DNA from 3 places in the Pseudomonas sp. GW821-FHT07G06 genome. Region 2 is predicted to be linked to each of the others. Evidence: predicted binding sites of a transcription regulator. Region 2 holds the regulator's gene; each other region holds the start of a gene.

Region 1 (5,549 bases), on a different contig from region 2:
GAGCGCCTGGCCCTGCTCAAAGGTCTGGACGTTGGCGTGCTGGACTCCATCGGTGCCTCGCTGCGCCTGACCGAAGGTGCTGAAACCCTCTTCGCCGAACTCAAGCGCCTGGGCTACAAGACCGCGATCCTGTCGGGCGGCTTCACCTACTTCGCCAAGCAATTGCAGGCCAAGCTGGGTATCGACTATGTGTTCGCCAACGAACTGGAAGTGGTCGACGGCAAAGTCACCGGCGTGGCGGTCGAGCCGATTGTCGATGCACAGCGCAAGGCGGATTTGCTGAAGGAGTTGGCACACAAGGAAGGCTTGCGCCTGGAGCAGACCATTGCGGTCGGCGACGGTGCCAATGACTTGCCGATGCTGGCGATTGCCGGGTTGGGCGTGGCGTTCCGCGCCAAGCCGCTGGTCAAGCAGTCGGCCAAGCAGGCGATTTCCACTTTGGGTCTGGATGGTGTGCTGTACCTGCTGGGCTTCCGCGATCGCGACGGCCAGCTGTAACACCGAAAAACACCTGTGGGAGCGAGCTTGCTCGCGATGAACCTGAGAACAACGCGGGTATTCAGGAAGCCCGCGTCATCGTTGGCGACCATCGCGAGCAGGCTCGCTCCTACAGTGAATGGCGGTGTCTATCAGGCTTTTGGTGAGCCCATGCCCTGACCCATCTGCACCGCTGTACCCGCAGTCATTTCCTCAGTCCACTTCACCTGATCCGGTCCGAACAGCACGACGGCGGTCGAACCCAGCTTGAAGCGACCCAGTTCCGCACCTTTTTCCAGATGGATCGGCGCGCGCGCGGCTTCGTCGTAGCGGAAGGTTTTCAGCTCGCGCTTCGGCGGCGTGACCAGGCCGGCCCAGACGGTTTCAATCGATGCAACGATCATCGCACCCACCAGCACCACGGCCATCGGGCCGCGCTCGGTGTCGAAAATGCACGCCACGCGCTCGTTGCGGGCGAACAGTTCCGGAACGTTTTCAGCGGTGGTCTGGTTGACCGAGAACAGGCGACCCGGGATGTAGACCATCTCGCGCAGGGTGCCGGCCAGCGGCATGTGCACGCGGTGGTAGTCCTTCGGCGACAGGTAGATGGTCGCGAAGTCACCGCCCATGAACGGCGCAGCATTCGCCGCATCGCCACCCAACAGTTCCAGCACGCTGAAGCTGTGACCCTTGGCCTGGAATACACGACCGTGCTCGATCGGGCCGAGCTGGCTGATCGCGCCGTCGGCCGGGCTGAGGATCGCGCCCGGCGTTTCGTCCAGCGGACGGGCACCGTCTTTCAGTGCGCGGGTGAAGAACGCGTTGAAGTGCTCGTAGGCAGTCAGGTCTTCGACCAGCGCCTGGGACATGTCCACCTGATAGCGCTTGGCGAACCAGGCGGTAAAGGCATTCTTGAACCAGCGCACGCGGCATTCGGCGATGCAGCCGGCCAGTCGCGAGAGCAAGTTGTGGGGCAGCAGGTACTGGCCGAGGAGAAACAGACGCTTGTTCATTAACAGTCCTTAAAAATCTTGAATTTCTACCGGGGTATCGGGATGGTTGCCCCATTCGCCCCAAGAGCCGGCGTAGCCCTTGACCCTCGGATAACCGAGAGCCTTGGCCACCAGATAGGTGAAGCCAGAACGGTGGTGGGTCTGGCAGTGGGTAATCACTTCTTTGTCTTTGCTGATCCCGAGTTGTTCGAGGATCTGCGGCATGTCGGTGCGGATGCGCAGCTGGCGCGACTGATCCATGCCGGCGGTCCATTCGAAATTGACCGCGCCGGGAATGTGCCCGCCCTTGGCCGCCAGGACCTTCTCGCCGGAATACTCCAGCGGCCCGCGTGCGTCCCAGATGGCCAGGTCGGCGGCGCCGAGGCGGCTTTGCAGGTACTCACGGGTGGCGGTGGGTTCGTCGTGCAAGGTCAGAGAAACCGGGCCGCCCACGGCTGGCGGGATCTGGATCGACATGGGCAAACCTTCTGCCAGCCAGGCCGTCAGGCCGCCGTCGACATAGTGGTACTTGCTGTGGCCGATGACATCCAGCAGCCAGATGAAGCGTCCGGCCCAACCGCCGCCTTCATCGTCATACACCACGTAGACCGCATCGGGATTGTGTCCCAGCTCGCCAAACAGTGTTTCGAGTGCTGCCTGCGGGGGCATCAGTCCCGGGGCGGGTGCCTGCCCCAGCTGTGTGCGTTTCGGATCGACAAAGCGCGCGCCGGGAATGTGCCCCTCGGCGTAGCGGGCGGGACTGGTCAAGTCCACCAGAATCAGTTCGCGGGCGTCGAGGCGAGGGAGCAAGTCGCTCGGCTCGATCACCAGCGGCAAGCCAGAGAAGTCAGACATGTGAGGTCTCCAGAGCACAAAAGGGAGGATTGTAGCGCAGCCTTATTGGCCTCGGTTGCTAAAGCTGTGCAGGGCTTTCTCGATGCACTGCGCGGTTTTGCCGAAGGCCTGTACGGAAACTTCCGAAAACGGCCCGCCGCCCTGATCCGCCACGACGATCATGATCACCCGGCCATTATTGACCAGCGAGCGCAGCAGCAGGTGTTCGCCACTGAACTGTAAGCGCAGGCTGTTGGGCAGCAGGGCCGAGAGTTGCGCGTTGTTGGCCGGCGTCAGGCGGACCTGGGCCTGTTGCGCGAGCAGGCGTTGCAATACGTTGCTCTGGCTGACTACGAAGTTCAGCCCGGCCGTTTCCTTCGGCAGGCCGGCCGTCTGGTGCACGCGCAGGTTGGCATGGGTACGGTCGGCCATCAGGATCATCACCCGACGCATGCCGCAGGCCACCAGAGCATCGCGGGCGGCGATGGTCAGGTGCATGGCGTTGGTGAACCGACTCGGCTCGACCAGCAATTCGGCGCATTGCTTGCGCCATTTCGCCAGATCTTCGGCGGTGGGTGCCGCGGCCGGTAGCAAACCTGAGTGGACACGGTTCATGCCCCACGGCCAGATCAGCGATTCGGCGGGGTGCCAGAGGTCGGGCATGGCGTGATGGCGCGCGCTGTTGGCGGCTTGCTGGTGCAGTTGTTGTTGCACCTCATCCATCGGCATTTGCAGGTAAAGGCTGGTCAGGTACTGCCAGCGTTCACTGTGCGGGCTGTCCCAGGCGTGTTGTGCCGACAGCGCCAGACCGTTGGCCAGCAGCACCGTATTGGCCGGTTGATTGAGCCAGCGGCGCAGGGTCGGATCGTCATCGAGGCGGTTCTGCTGGCGCAACGGGTGCTCGCTGTCACGGGCGATGCGCAGGACTTTCACCAGCTCCCGCTGCTCGGTGAGCAACAGGCGATAGCCCTGTTGCACCCAGATCGGCAAGCGCCAGACTTCCACCAGCGCCTGACCGATGTCCAGCAGGCGTGCGCCAAACAATTGCTTTTCGACTTTACGTGCCGACTCACCTTTATGGATGACCCGCAGCTCCCAGTCTTCGAGCAGTTTTGGATGGGTCAGCGCCAAAGGCCACAGGGGCGAAAGAAACAGCAGGCTGCCCCAGTGGATGTCCTGCCACAGGCGCGCCAGGCGACTGGCAAAAAAACCATTGGCCTGTTGCGTGGCGTGCTGGCTGATCATCTGCAGCTGACGCAAGGCTTTGGGGATTTCGAACTGGGGTTCGGCGGGCAGCCGCGCGAGCAATTCTTCGGTGCGTTTCAGGCCGAGGCGATTGATCGCAACCTCAAGGTTTTCCGCCGGCTCGGTCATGCCGCCGTGGGTGTGCCGGTTGGCTTCGCGAATCACGCTCAAGGCCAGGGCGGGGCTGCCTTGCATGAGGTCGGCGATATCGCGCAGCGAGCTGCGATTGTCGCGGATGGCCTTGCAGACACGGTCGTGGCTGGCTTGCGGGACGGGAAGGCGTACGCCATCGAGCAGCTTGACCCAGCCTTCGAGCGTCGTCGGTTTTGGTGTTGGAACGTTCGTTTCGTTAACCATGGTGGGAGGCGATCATCGTCAACAATACCTGTGCCCGGAAGGGGTCAAATTAGCTTTTCGCCTGAACTGGCTATAGTCTGGCGCAGTTTTGCCGATAAGTAGAAGAAGAGATTTTTTAACTTCCGAATATGACCTTGAACCCGACTCAGTAAGTGCTCTCCTAACCTATGGCTAAAATTATCGGCATCATCGTCGTATTCGCGAGCGTGCTCGGCGGATACGTGCTTTCCCACGGCAAGATTGCCGCTCTGATCCAGCCTTTCGAGGTCATGATTATTGGCGGTGCAGCCCTCGGCGCATTCTTGCAGGCCAACCCCGGCTACATGACGATGCACGTGCTCAAGAAGTCCCTGGGCATGTTCAGTTCGCGTTTCAACCACGCCTTTTACCTTGAAGTGCTGGGCCTGATCTACGAGATCCTCAACAAGAGCCGCCGCGAAGGCATGATGGCCATTGAGGGCGACATCGAAGATGCCGCCGCGAGCCCGATCTTCGCCAAGTACCCGGCGGTCCTCAAGGATGAGCGCATGACCGCGTTCATCTGTGATTACCTGCGCATCATGTCCTCCGGCAACATGGCCCCGCACGAGCTGGAAGGCCTGTTCGACATGGAGCTTTTCAGCCTCAAGGAAGACCTGGAACACCCCTCCCACGCGGTCAACGGCATCGCCGACGCCATGCCCGGTTTCGGTATCGTCGCGGCGGTACTGGGTATCGTGGTGACCATGGCTTCGCTGGGTGAAGGTGACCAGAAGTCCATCGGCCTGCACGTCGGTGCGGCACTGGTCGGTACCTTCTTCGGTATTCTCGCCGCCTACGGTTTCTTCGGCCCGCTGGCCCATTCCCTGGCCCACGATGCCAAGGAAGAACTGAACGTCTACGAAGCCATCAAGGCCTCGCTGGTGGCTTCGGCTTCCGGCATGCCGCCATCGCTGGCCGTTGAGTTCGGGCGCAAGGTCCTGTACCCGGCGCACCGTCCAAGCTTCGCCGAGCTGGAACAAGCGGTTCGCGGTCGTTAAGTCATGGAAAATAATCAGCCGATAATCATCAAGCGCGTCAAGCGCTATGCCGGCGGGCATCACGGCGGGGCGTGGAAAATCGCCTTCGCCGACTTCGCTACGGCGATGATGGCGTTCTTCCTGGTGTTGTGGCTGCTGTCCACCGCCACGCCGGAACAGAAGATCGCCATCGCCGGTTACTTCAAGGACCCGATCGGCTTTTCCGAAAGCGGTACGCCCTACATCATCGATCTGGGCGGTACGCCGACCATGGCGCCGGAAAACACCCTCAACCCCGAGGTGAAGTCCCAGCCGCAGCCAGACAAGGTCACTGTGGATACCGACCAGGTCGAAGGCATGGCCGAGCAGGTCGAAAAGGAACGCCTCGAGTTGCTGCTGCAGGAACTGCAGAACAAGGTCGAAGAAAACCCGCAGATGCAGAAGTTCAAGGATCAGATCCTGTTCGAAATTACCCCGGACGGCCTGCGTATCCAGATCATGGACGCGGAAAACCGCCCGATGTTCGACTCGGGCTCAGCTCGCTTGAAGCCGTATTTCGAAGACATCCTGCTGGCCATGGCCGACACCATCAAGGCGGTGCCGAACAAGATCAGCATCAGCGGCCACACCGATGCCAAGCCGTACA
Region 2 (5,549 bases):
ATTGCTCAATAGTCTGCAAAAGGCAGGACAAGGCTCGGAAGAGGGCGTTCTGCTGGAGCCAAGCATGGCTGAGAAACTGCAGCGCTCGCTGATTGACGCGGCGCAGCGCCAGGAGATGCAAGGTCAGCCGGTGATTCTGCTGGTGGCCGGTCCGGTTCGCGCGATGCTCTCGCGATTCGGCCGGCTCGCAGTCCCGGGTTTGCACGTGTTGGCTTACCAGGAAATCCCTGACAACAAGCAAGTGACCATCGTTGCGACAGTAGGGCCCAACGGCTGAGGTAGTGGTTTATGCAAGTTAAGCGTTTTTTCGCCGCCGATATGCGTCAGGCCATGAAGCTGGTTCGCGATGAGCTGGGCGCTGATGCTGCCATTATCGGCAACCGCCGGATCGCCGGGGGCGTCGAACTGACGGCTGCGCTGGATTACAAGTTGTCGGCGCTGGCACCGCGAGTTCCGAACATGGAGCTCGAAGACGAGCTGCGCAAGACTCAGTCGCGGATCGTCACCGCCCAGGCCGAATTGAGCCTGCGCAGCGATGGCGAGAGCGACAATGCAACCAACCGCCAGTTGTTCGCCGGCTTGCCGTTGACCGCCGCCGAGCCGCTGATCGAGCCGACGTACGACGAACCCCGTCGTCCCGCACCGGCTGCTGTACCAGCGTCCGGTGGCGTGGACCCGCGCGCGTTCGACTCGATGCGCTTCGAGCTCAACAGCCTGCGCGAGCTCATGGAAGTACAACTCGGGTCCCTGGCCTGGAACCAGCTGCAAGGCAGCCGTCCGGACCAGGCCAACCTCTGGCGTCGCCTGCAACGCATTGGCCTGTCTGGCCCGCTGTCGCGCGATCTGCTGGTACTGATCAGCGAAATCCAGGAGCCTCGTCAGGCCTGGCGCATGTTGCTGGCGCACCTGGCACGCATGATCGTTACCCCGGACGTCGAGCCGCTGGAAGAGGGCGGAGTCATCGCCATGGTCGGCCCTGCCGGCATGGGCAAGACCACGACCCTGGCCAAGCTGGCTGCCCGTTACGTGCTCAAGTACGGCGCGCAGAACATCGCGCTGGTGAGCATGGACAGCTTCCGCATCGGTGCCCAGGAACAACTCAAGACCCTGGGGCGTATTCTCAATGTGCCGGTGACCCACGTCGATCCGGGCCAGTCCCTGGTGCAGGCGCTGGATCCATTGCTGCGCAAGCGCGTGGTGCTGATCGATACCGCCGGCCTGCAGGCCAGCGACCCGGCCCTGCGCATGCAGCTCGAAAGCCTGGCCGGTCGTGGCATCCGCTCAAAAAATTATCTGGTGCTGGCAACCACCAGCCAGAAACAGGTTCTAACCGCCGCTTATCACAGTTACAAGCGTTGCGGGCTTGCCGGCTGCATCCTGACTAAACTGGATGAAACGGCAAGCCTGGGCGAGGTGTTGAGCCTGGCCATCAGTCATGAGCTGCCAGTGGCGTACCTGACCGATGGCCCGCGGATTCCGGATGATCTCCATCTGCCGCGCCGTCATCAGTTGGTCAGTCGCGCCGTCAGCGTGCAAATGCAGGAAGAACCCAGCGAAGAAGCCATGGCTGACATGTTCGCTGACATCTACCACAGCCCGACCAAGCAGGTTGGCTGAGGTAATAATGAATCGTTTTTGTACCTACATCGATGGTCTGCCATGCATTGTTCCGTTTGTGAACGCGCAGCCAGTAATGTGGCCTCCGTCTATGCAAGACAAGGTAAAGAAATAACATGGGCAGCATGCATCCCGTACAGGTGATCGCGGTGACCGGCGGCAAAGGTGGCGTCGGGAAAACTAACGTGTCAGTGAACTTGTCCCTGGCTTTGGCTGAGCTTGGCCGGCGCGTCATGCTGCTGGACGCCGACCTGGGGCTGGCGAACGTCGACGTTCTGCTGGGGCTGACACCCAAACGTACCCTGGCCGACGTGATCGAGGGCCGCTGCGAACTGCGCGATGTACTGCTGCAGGGACCAGGCGGCATTCGTATCGTTCCGGCCGCATCCGGCACACAGAGCATGGTGCATCTGAGCCCTGCGCAACACGCAGGCCTGATCCAGGCCTTCAGTGATATCGGCGACAACCTCGACGTATTGGTGATCGACACCGCTGCGGGCATTGGTGAGTCGGTCGTCAGCTTCGTTCGCGCAGCCCAGGAAGTGCTGCTGGTGGTGTGCGACGAGCCGACCTCGATTACCGATGCCTACGCCTTGATCAAGTTGCTCAATCGCGACTACGGCATGAACCGCTTCCGCGTCCTGGCCAACATGGCCCAGAGCCCGCAGGAAGGGCGCAACCTGTTCGCCAAGTTGACCAAGGTCACGGATCGCTTCCTCGACGTCGCCCTACAATACGTCGGCGCGGTGCCCTACGACGAAAGCGTGCGCAAGGCTGTGCAGAAGCAGCGCGCCGTCTACGAGGCCTTCCCGCGTTCCAAGTGCTCGCTGGCGTTCAAGGCCATCGCGCAGAAGGTCGATACCTGGCCGCTGCCTGCCAACCCGCGCGGGCACCTGGAGTTTTTCGTCGAACGTCTCGTGCAGCAAACAGCAGGACCTGTGCTATGACAGCCAGCGGTTACAACCTCTACAAAAAATCGGCTCGTGATGCGCAGTACGAGCTGATCGAGCGTTACGCGCCGCTGGTTAAACGCATTGCTTACCACTTGCTGGCGCGTTTGCCGGCCAGTGTCCAGGTCGAAGACCTGATCCAGGCCGGGATGATCGGCCTGCTTGAGGTATCGACCAAATATGACGCCAGCAAAGGCGCCAGTTTCGAGACGTACGCGGGCATTCGAATCCGCGGCGCCATGCTCGATGAAGTGCGCAAGGGGGACTGGGCGCCACGCTCGGTTCACCGCAATACGCGCATGGTCAGCGACGCCATTCGCTCGATTGAAGCGAAAACCGGCCGTGACGCTAAAGATCACGAAGTTGCGGCCGAACTCCAATTGAGTCTCGACGATTACTACGGAATTTTGAACGACACCCTGGGCAGCCGGTTATTCAGTTTCGACGATCTGTTGCAGGACGGCGAACACGAAGGGCTGCACGAGGATGGCGCGAGTGCTCATACCGAGCCGTCACGCGATCTGGAAGATGAACGCTTCCAGGCTGCGCTGGCGGATGCGATTGCCAATTTGCCGGAGCGTGAGCGACTGGTGTTGGCGCTGTACTACGACGAAGAGTTGAACCTCAAGGAAATCGGTGAGGTCCTGGGGGTCAGCGAATCTCGGGTCAGCCAGTTACACAGCCAGTGCGCGGCCCGCTTGCGGGGGCGTTTGGGGGAGTGGCGAGCGCGCTGAAGGCAGTGTGGGGACACTGCGAAAGAGGCTGGTGTGGTGTTGAACTGCGCCGGTCCCGATCTGTTGTGCTCCAGACAGTCATTGAGTGCTTTGCCGGATTGATTGAAATGGCGCGTCCAGGTGCTGGGCGCGTTTAAGACTGCTTGGAGGTCGAATTGGACAAGAACATGAAAATCCTCATCGTTGATGACTTCTCAACGATGCGGCGGATCATCAAGAACCTGCTGCGTGACCTTGGGTTCACCAACACCGTCGAGGCCGACGATGGCACTACCGCCATTCCGGTGCTCAACAGCGGAAGCATCGACTTTCTGGTAACGGACTGGAACATGCCGGGCATGACCGGTATCGATCTGCTGCGCCACGTGCGTGCCGATGAAAAGCTCAAGCACCTGCCGGTGCTGATGGTGACCGCTGAAGCCAAGCGTGAGCAGATCATCGAAGCGGCCCAGGCCGGCGTTAACGGCTATGTGGTCAAACCCTTCACGGCCCAGGCGTTGAAAGAAAAAATCGAGAAGATTTTCGAACGCATCGGTTGATGACTGCGCCACGGGGGAGCTATGGGCAATAACGAAACTTCATTGGGCGATTTTGAGTCGACCCTGAAAAAACACGCCGTCGAATTGGTCGAGAGCCTTGAAAAAGGCAAGTTCGGCGACGCGGTGCAATTGATCCATGAGCTCAACCAGACCCGTGACCGCGGCCTGTATCAGGAAGTGGGCAAGCTCACTCGCGAACTGCATAGCGCGATCGTCAATTTCCAGATTGACCCGCACATGCCGCAAGCCGAAGAAGTGTCGCAGATCACCGACGCCACCGAGCGTCTGGGCTATGTGGTCAAGCTGACCGAGGCCGCGGCCAACCGCACCATGGATCTGGTGGAGAATGCCACGCCGCTGGTCAACAGCCTGGCGGATGAAGCCCAGGCCTTGAGCACGGACTGGGGGCGCTTCATGCGTCGTGAAGTCGGCGCTGAAGAGTTTCGTGAACTGGCCCGGCGGGTCGACGGCTTCCTGGTGCGCAGCGGCACGGACAATCGCGCGGTGTCGGGCAACCTGAACGACATCCTGCTCGCCCAGGATTACCAGGACCTCACGGGGCAAGTGATCAAGCGTGTGACCCAGTTGGTTACCGAAGTTGAAAGCAACCTGCTCAAGCTCGTGCTGATGGCCAGTCAGGTGGACCGCTTTGCGGGCATCGAACATGACCGTGAAGCGATGCTTGCTGAAAAAGATCCACAAAAACATCTCTCTCAGGGTGAAGGTCCGCAGATTCATGCCGATAAAAGAGAAGACGTTGTGTCCGGTCAGGACGATGTGGACGATTTGCTATCCAGCCTAGGATTTTAGAGTTTTAGGTTTTTTGGGTTTTTAGACCTTTAGGAGCACCCCCCCTGATGAGCTTCGGCGCCGATGAAGAGATCCTTCAGGATTTCCTGGTTGAGGCCGGCGAGATTCTAGAGCAACTGTCCGAGCAACTGGTCGAGCTGGAAAGCCGTCCGGATGATGCGGATTTGCTCAATGCAATTTTTCGCGGTTTTCACACTGTAAAAGGGGGCGCCGGCTTCCTCCAGCTCAACGAGCTGGTGGAGTGCTGCCACATCGCCGAGAACGTGTTCGACATCCTGCGCAAGGGTGAGCGTCGCGTCGATTCGGAATTGATGGACGTGGTTCTCGAAGCGCTGGACGCGGTGAACAGCATGTTCAGCGAAGTCCGCGAGCGCAGCCCGATCACGGCGGCGACACCTGAGCTGCTGGCGGCGCTGGCCCGTCTGGCCGAGCCGCAATCGGCTGACGAAGGGGTTGCTGCGCCTGTTGCCGCCGTGGTTGAAGCGCCGGTGGCCGAAGCCGATTCAGGCGATATTACCGATAACGAATTCGAGCAGTTGCTGGACTCGCTCAATGCCGTCAAGGCACAGGCCGAGGCGCCGGTGGTTGCCCACGCACCTGCAAGAGAGACACCTGCCAGCGATGCGGCTGCCAGCGACGAAATCACCGATGCCGAGTTCGAGTCGTTGCTCGATCAGTTGCACGGTAAAGGCCAGTTTGCCGTCGATGCGATTGCGCAGGCTCCGGCGGCGCCAGAAGCACCGAAAGCGCCGGGCGACAGTTCCGATATTACGGACGACGAATTTGAAGCACTGCTCGACCAGTTGCATGGCAAGGGCAACTTTGCTGTCGAGGCACTGGAGTCGGCCATTGCGTCGGTGCCTGCACCTGCTGCCCCCAGCGCGGCGGCGGCTGGCAGC
Region 3 (5,549 bases), on a different contig from region 2:
ACCCTTACGCCTCACCGAACAATGCCTGCTGGTCCCACGACAATCGGGCGGCCGGCCTGCGCATCCCGGCCAGTTTGCCGGTGGCTCGTCGGGTCGAGAACCGCTTGCCCGGGGCCGACGCCAACCCGTATCTGGCGATTGCCGCAAGCCTGGCGGCAGGGTTGCATGGCATCGAGAACGCATTGGAGCCGAGCGCACCGATCCAGGGTGAATTCGAAGTGCCGGACAATCTTTCGTTGCCGTGTACCTTGCATGCAGCACTTGAGCGTCTGAAACGTAGCCAGTTGGCCAAGGAACTGTTCGGCACGGAATTCATCGAAGGCTACATCGCTTCGAAGACCCTGGAGCTGACCAGTTTCCATGATGAAATTACGCCCTGGGAACGACGTGTTTTAGCCGCCCAGGCCTGACGATCTGTCGACATCCGGCTATCGTTTAGCGATAGCCGATTCTCACTGCAAGGAGCCGCTCGGAACGCCGATGCGCCAAATCTGGAAATCCTTTCGAGCACTGTATTTCGCCTCGCTGATGATGTTGATCGGCTCGGGCCTGTTGAGTACTTACCTGGGCTTGCGCCTGGCAGCCGATCATGTCGACAGCCTGTGGGTCGGTGCGTTGATGGCCGCCAACTATTTCGGTCTGGTGCTGGGGGGCAAGATCGGTCACCGCTTGATTGCCCGTGTCGGGCATATCCGGGCCTACTCGGCCTGTGCGGGGATCGTCGGCGCGGCGGTGCTCGGCCATGGCCTGGTCGATTGGCTGCCGGCCTGGCTGTTCCTGCGGGTCATAGTGGGTCTGGGCATGATGTGCCAGTACATGGTGATCGAGAGCTGGCTCAATGAGCAGGCCGATGCCAATCAGCGCGGCATGGTGTTCAGCGGTTACATGATCGCTTCGTACCTGGGCCTGGTGCTGGGGCAGCTGATTCTGGTCATGCACCCGGCGCTGGGGCTGGAGCTGCTGATGCTGGTCGCCCTGTGTTTTGCCCTGTGTCTGGTGCCTGTGGCCCTGACCCGGCGGATTCACCCTGCACCCTTGCATCCTGCACCGATGGAGCCTCGGTTCTTTATCAAACGTGTCCCGCAATCATTGAGTACGGTGCTCGGGGCGGGCCTGATTGTCGGTTCGTTCTACGGTCTGGCGCCGCTGTATGCCTCGCAGCAAGGGTTGTCCACGGAGCAGGTCGGTCTGTTCATGGGTAGCTGCATTTTTGCCGGGCTGTTGGTGCAGTGGCCGTTGGGCTGGTTGTCCGACCGCTACGACCGGGCCGTGCTGATCCGCAGTTTCGCGTTCAGCCTGGCACTGGCTGCACTGCCGCTGGCGATCATGCCGCAGGTGCCGCTGGAGGTATTGTTCATCGCCGGGTTCCTCTGCTCGCTGGTGCAGTTCTGCCTGTATCCGTTGGCGGTGGCGTTCTCCAATGACCACGTCGAAGGTGATCGCCGGGTGTCCCTGACGGCAATGTTGCTGGTCACCTACGGCGTGGGTGCGAGTATCGGGCCGCTGGTGGCAGGTGTGCTGATGAAGCTGTTTGGCAGCCAGATGCTCTATGCGTTCTTCAGTTTCTTTGCGTTGGTGCTGGTGTGGCGGATTCGCCCGAAAGCGGTGACCAACCTGCATCAGGTCGACGACGCACCGCTGCACCACGTGGCCATGCCGGACAATATGACGAGTTCGCCACTGGTGGCCTGCCTCGACCCGCGTGTCGATGAGCAGGTGGTGCAGGAGCAGATGCACAGTCCGGTGAGTACCGGGCCAGAGCCTGAGCCGGAACCTGTCACCGAAACTGAAACCGATCAGCCGCCGCCAGACCCTGATACAGGGCGGGACCCTAACTTCAGCGAGGCCAGGCCTTAAAGCCGGGGCACAAAAAAACGGGCAGTCCCCGCAAGGGACTGCCCGTTTTTTGTGGAGGCTCTATCAGATGTCGTCTTTGTCGAAGCGGCGGGCTTCACGCTGCAACTGGTAGACGAAGCGTTCGACCTGGCGCTGCACCAATCCGCTCATGTTGTGGAAGCGAACGCCGGCGAAGGTGGTGGAGATCTTTTCTTCGAAGTGCAGATAACGCAACTCGACTGGAGCCGTCATCTTGCCAAAGGGCAGGTCGGCGTTGAAGCGGTCGTACACCTGGCCCAGTTGCAGGCTGCCCGTGATGTCGCCGTCGAATCGCAGTTTGCAGCCGGTAGCGGAAATATCCAGCAGCTTGCCGCTGATGGGGGCCTTGAGCTTTTCGCCGTCGAGATTGACGTTGACCAGTTGTGCCAGCTTCAATGCCGCGCGGAACGCATTGCGGCGCTGGTGGTACACCACTTCATCGGGCAGGGTGCCGCGATAGCAGCGGCTGCCACCGGATTCGTCGATCTTCAATTGGCCGTTGCTTTCCCAGGCAATGCGCACACCTTCGTGGAAGCCTTCGACCCTGAAGGGTTCGCCCGCCATCAGGTAGCGCTCGCCGTCGCGAGGGATCATTTCGTCCAGGGCAATCATGTTGCTTTCCCGGTCCAGGTCCACCAGATAGCTCTGGAAGCGCTGGCTGCGCTCGTGGAACGTGATGATCAGCGGGTCATGGCTTTCGAGCAGCTGGCGCAGATTGCTGGAGATTTCCAAGGGCGTGGAGAGCACCTTGGGTGGCTGCGGAGCATCATCCACGGATAAGGCATTGGACACGGTTAATCAATCTCCAGACAAAATTTGACTACGACTGGCCAGCATTCTGCCAGCATCTTTCGCGTCTTGGATAGAGCGGGCGCATCAAGCGGCCTAAGCCTGACTGAGCGGGCGCGGCTTAGCAAGCTTGGAGAATGTTCCGCTGGCATCGTAAAGCGCCGGAGTTTCACCGCCAGTGAGGATTTTCAGCTGGGTGGCTGTAGCGGCTTGCTGAGTGAGGATCGACTGGCCGTTGTTGGCGTTGATGGCCTGGCACTGGGCCAGGAGATCGGTCAGCACGTCACTTTGCGCCAGCAACTGGTCGCCAATGCTCGACTGGCTGGCCAGTTGCTCCAGCCCGCCGCGGTTGGTCGGCAGGTTGAGGCTGGCGAGAATTTCACTGCGCTTGCGGCCATGCTGTTCGAGCAGGACGACCAATGCCTGTTTCTGCGCCAGGATGTCCTCGAGCAGTGGCATGTCACGGCCATGCAAGGCGAGGGATTCGGTCTGCAGTAATTCCAGCAGGTGTTGCGCTGGAGCAAAGTCGTCGGTGATCAGTTGCAGTAAATGAGTGTCGTGCATGGCTGGCCTTGGGTTTTAAGCGTCCAAAAGCCTGGCGCCGGCGGTGGCCTAGCGCTGGGCTTCGAAGTTGAGCAGTTTGCTGGCTACACGGTTGCTGTCGACTTTATAGCTGCCATCGGCAATCGCTGCTTTCAACTCGGCCACCCGGGCTTTGTCGACGGCAGGCTGATCGCGCAGCTTGTCAGTGACCTTCTGCAACTGTTGAGCCTCATTGCTGAGATGTACCGATTCCCCGCTTTTGACGGTACCGACCTGTTCGGCCGCGGATTCCAGCGGCGCGGTTTTGCCGGCTTCGGCGCTTTCCTTGCTGGCGCTGGTACGTGTACTGCCCGTAAGGGACGAGGAGCTGTTCAAACGGCTGAAATCGATGACCATGATAAAAAAACCTCTGGGAATTTGGACGCTTGCCATGGTTTCGGCCATTCCCTGGAAAACTTTAGGCTCATTTACCAATGAACCTCGCGCGCGTCAGCGCTTGCCCTGCATGGAGCACAGTCTAGGGAACAGCCGCCGCAAGCGCCACATTCCAATGAGCAGAGCGCCTTACATGGACACTTCCACCTGCCCCGGCGCCATGACCTGCGCCTTGATGACCCGCTGGGAGTTGAGGTTTTTCACCCTGATCTGTTCGCTCAGGCTGCCGTTCGACAGGGCTTCGCCGGGCATGCGCACGCTGAGCGTACCGCTGCGGGCGGTAATCACCACCTGATCACCCTTGCGGATCACCTCGGCCTGTTCGATATGCACCAGGGTAATCACCTGGTCGGTGACCATTGGTCGGGTCAGTCGCTGCCCGATCGCCTGATCAAGGGACGTCAGGTAGCCCTGGCTGATCAGGCTGATATCGCGCTCGCGCAGCACCACATCCCCAGGCTCGACAATGGCGGCACGGCGCAGTGGCCGGGCGCTGGTCACGACATCGCGAAACAGGCGGACTTGAGCGGGTACGAACACAGTCCAGGGGGCGGCGCCCTCGCAGCGGACCTTGACCGTGACCCGTCCCAGCGGCTTGGGACTCTCGAGCGTTGCTGTCAATTCCTTGTCGCACATGGGCATGTGCATGCGCGGGTCGAGCGGATTGACCTGGATCTCGTAACGACCTTCCGTTTGACTGGTTGCCAGATAGTCTTCTACGGTGAATTCAAGAAAGCCCTGAGTGACGCCGATAAGCATGTCAGGCAAGGTAACCGCGTCAGCAAGGGCAGGGCTGCCAGCGTTGAACAGGCAAACAGCCGCCAGCACGCCGAGCAATTTGCGGTAGGGTGTGGTCAGGCGTCGAAAAAATGTCGGTTCTGTGTTCATAACGATTAAAAAAGCAAGCGCCGTGCCGTTTAGTGATGAAGGCGCGTCGCAACAACACTTGGCGTTGGTGTAGGAGTCTGGGCATGGCTGGTGTAATGGATTCGGTAAACCAGCGCACGCAACTGGTGGGGCAGAATCGCCTTGAGCTGTTGTTGTTCCGTCTCGACGGCCAGCAGCTGTACGGGATCAACGTATTCAAGGTTCGGGAGGTGCTGCAATGCCCCCAACTGACGTTGATGCCCAAGTCCAGTCCTGTCGTGTGTGGCGTGGCGAACATCCGGGGGGCGACCATTCCGATCCTTGATCTGGCGATGGCGACCGGCTCCGGTGCGTTGAAGGACAAGAACAATCCGTTCGTGATCATCACGGAGTACAACACCAAGACCCAGGGTTTCCTGGTGCGTTCGGTGGAGCGCATCGTCAACATGAACTGGGAGGAGATCCATCCGCCACCCAAGGGTACCGGGCGCGATCACTACCTGACGGCGGTGACGCGGGTCGACAATCAGTTGGTCGAAATCATCGATGTCGAGAAGGTGCTCGCGGAAGTGGCACCGACGCCGGAAGCGATTTCCGTCGGCGTGGTGGATGTCGAAACCCAGCACAAGGCGCTTTCGTTGCGTGTGCTGACGGTCGACGACTCATCGGTGGCGCGCAAGCAGGTCACGCGTTGCCTGCAAACGGTCGGCGTCGAAGTGGTGGCGTTGAACGATGGTCGGCAAGCGCTGGATTACCTGCGCAAACTGGTCGACGAGGGCAAGAAGCCGGAAGAAGAGTTCCTGATGATGATCTCCGACATCGAGATGCCGGAGATGGACGGGTACACCCTGACGGCGGAAATCCGCAACGACCCGCGCATGCAAAAGCTTCATATCATCCTGCATACTTCGTTGTCGGGGGTATTCAATCAGGCGATGGTCAAGAAGGTCGGTGCCGATGACTTCCTGGCCAAGTTCCGTCCTGATGACCTGGCATCCCGGGTAGTCGACCGGATCAAAGCAGCAGATATCAGCTAGGGG

Evidence for each region. The regulator FliA, encoded in region 2, starts transcription of late flagellar genes. The targets are predictions, from matches to a motif close to CTAAAGTTTNNNNNNNNNNNGCCGNTAA.
Region 1: the regulator FliA is predicted to act here: its motif matches at 3,976-4,003, upstream of motA (flagellar motor stator protein MotA).
Region 3: the regulator FliA is predicted to act here: its motif matches at 3,641-3,668, upstream of flgM (flagellar biosynthesis anti-sigma factor FlgM).

What each region holds. Positions count from the first base shown of each region.
Region 1 covers NZ_JBYSVW010000002.1:201,172-206,720, reverse strand. The annotation lists gene serB (phosphoserine phosphatase SerB) at 1-498, shown strand, start outside; gene asd (archaetidylserine decarboxylase) at 630-1,490, opposite strand; gene AC3WJW_RS04475 (rhodanese-like domain-containing protein) at 1,500-2,324, opposite strand; gene AC3WJW_RS04470 (HDOD domain-containing protein) at 2,367-3,905, opposite strand; gene motA (flagellar motor stator protein MotA) at 4,073-4,924, shown strand; gene motB (flagellar motor protein MotB) at 4,928-5,549, shown strand, end outside.
Region 2 covers NZ_JBYSVW010000001.1:272,046-277,594, reverse strand. The annotation lists gene flhA (flagellar biosynthesis protein FlhA) at 1-277, shown strand, start outside; gene flhF (flagellar biosynthesis GTPase FlhF) at 289-1,617, shown strand; gene fleN (flagellar synthesis regulator FleN) at 1,734-2,564, shown strand; gene fliA (RNA polymerase sigma factor FliA) at 2,561-3,301, shown strand; gene AC3WJW_RS01160 (chemotaxis response regulator CheY) at 3,469-3,840, shown strand; gene AC3WJW_RS01155 (protein phosphatase CheZ) at 3,862-4,650, shown strand; gene AC3WJW_RS01150 (chemotaxis protein CheA) at 4,698-5,549, shown strand, end outside.
Region 3 covers NZ_JBYSVW010000011.1:190,170-195,718, forward strand. The annotation lists gene AC3WJW_RS19705 (glutamine synthetase family protein) at 1-410, shown strand, start outside; gene AC3WJW_RS19710 (MFS transporter) at 481-1,857, shown strand; gene AC3WJW_RS19715 (flagellar brake protein) at 1,921-2,667, opposite strand; gene AC3WJW_RS19720 (flagella synthesis protein FlgN) at 2,761-3,228, opposite strand; gene flgM (flagellar biosynthesis anti-sigma factor FlgM) at 3,277-3,603, opposite strand; gene flgA (flagellar basal body P-ring formation chaperone FlgA) at 3,772-4,530, opposite strand; gene AC3WJW_RS19735 (chemotaxis protein CheV) at 4,614-5,546, shown strand.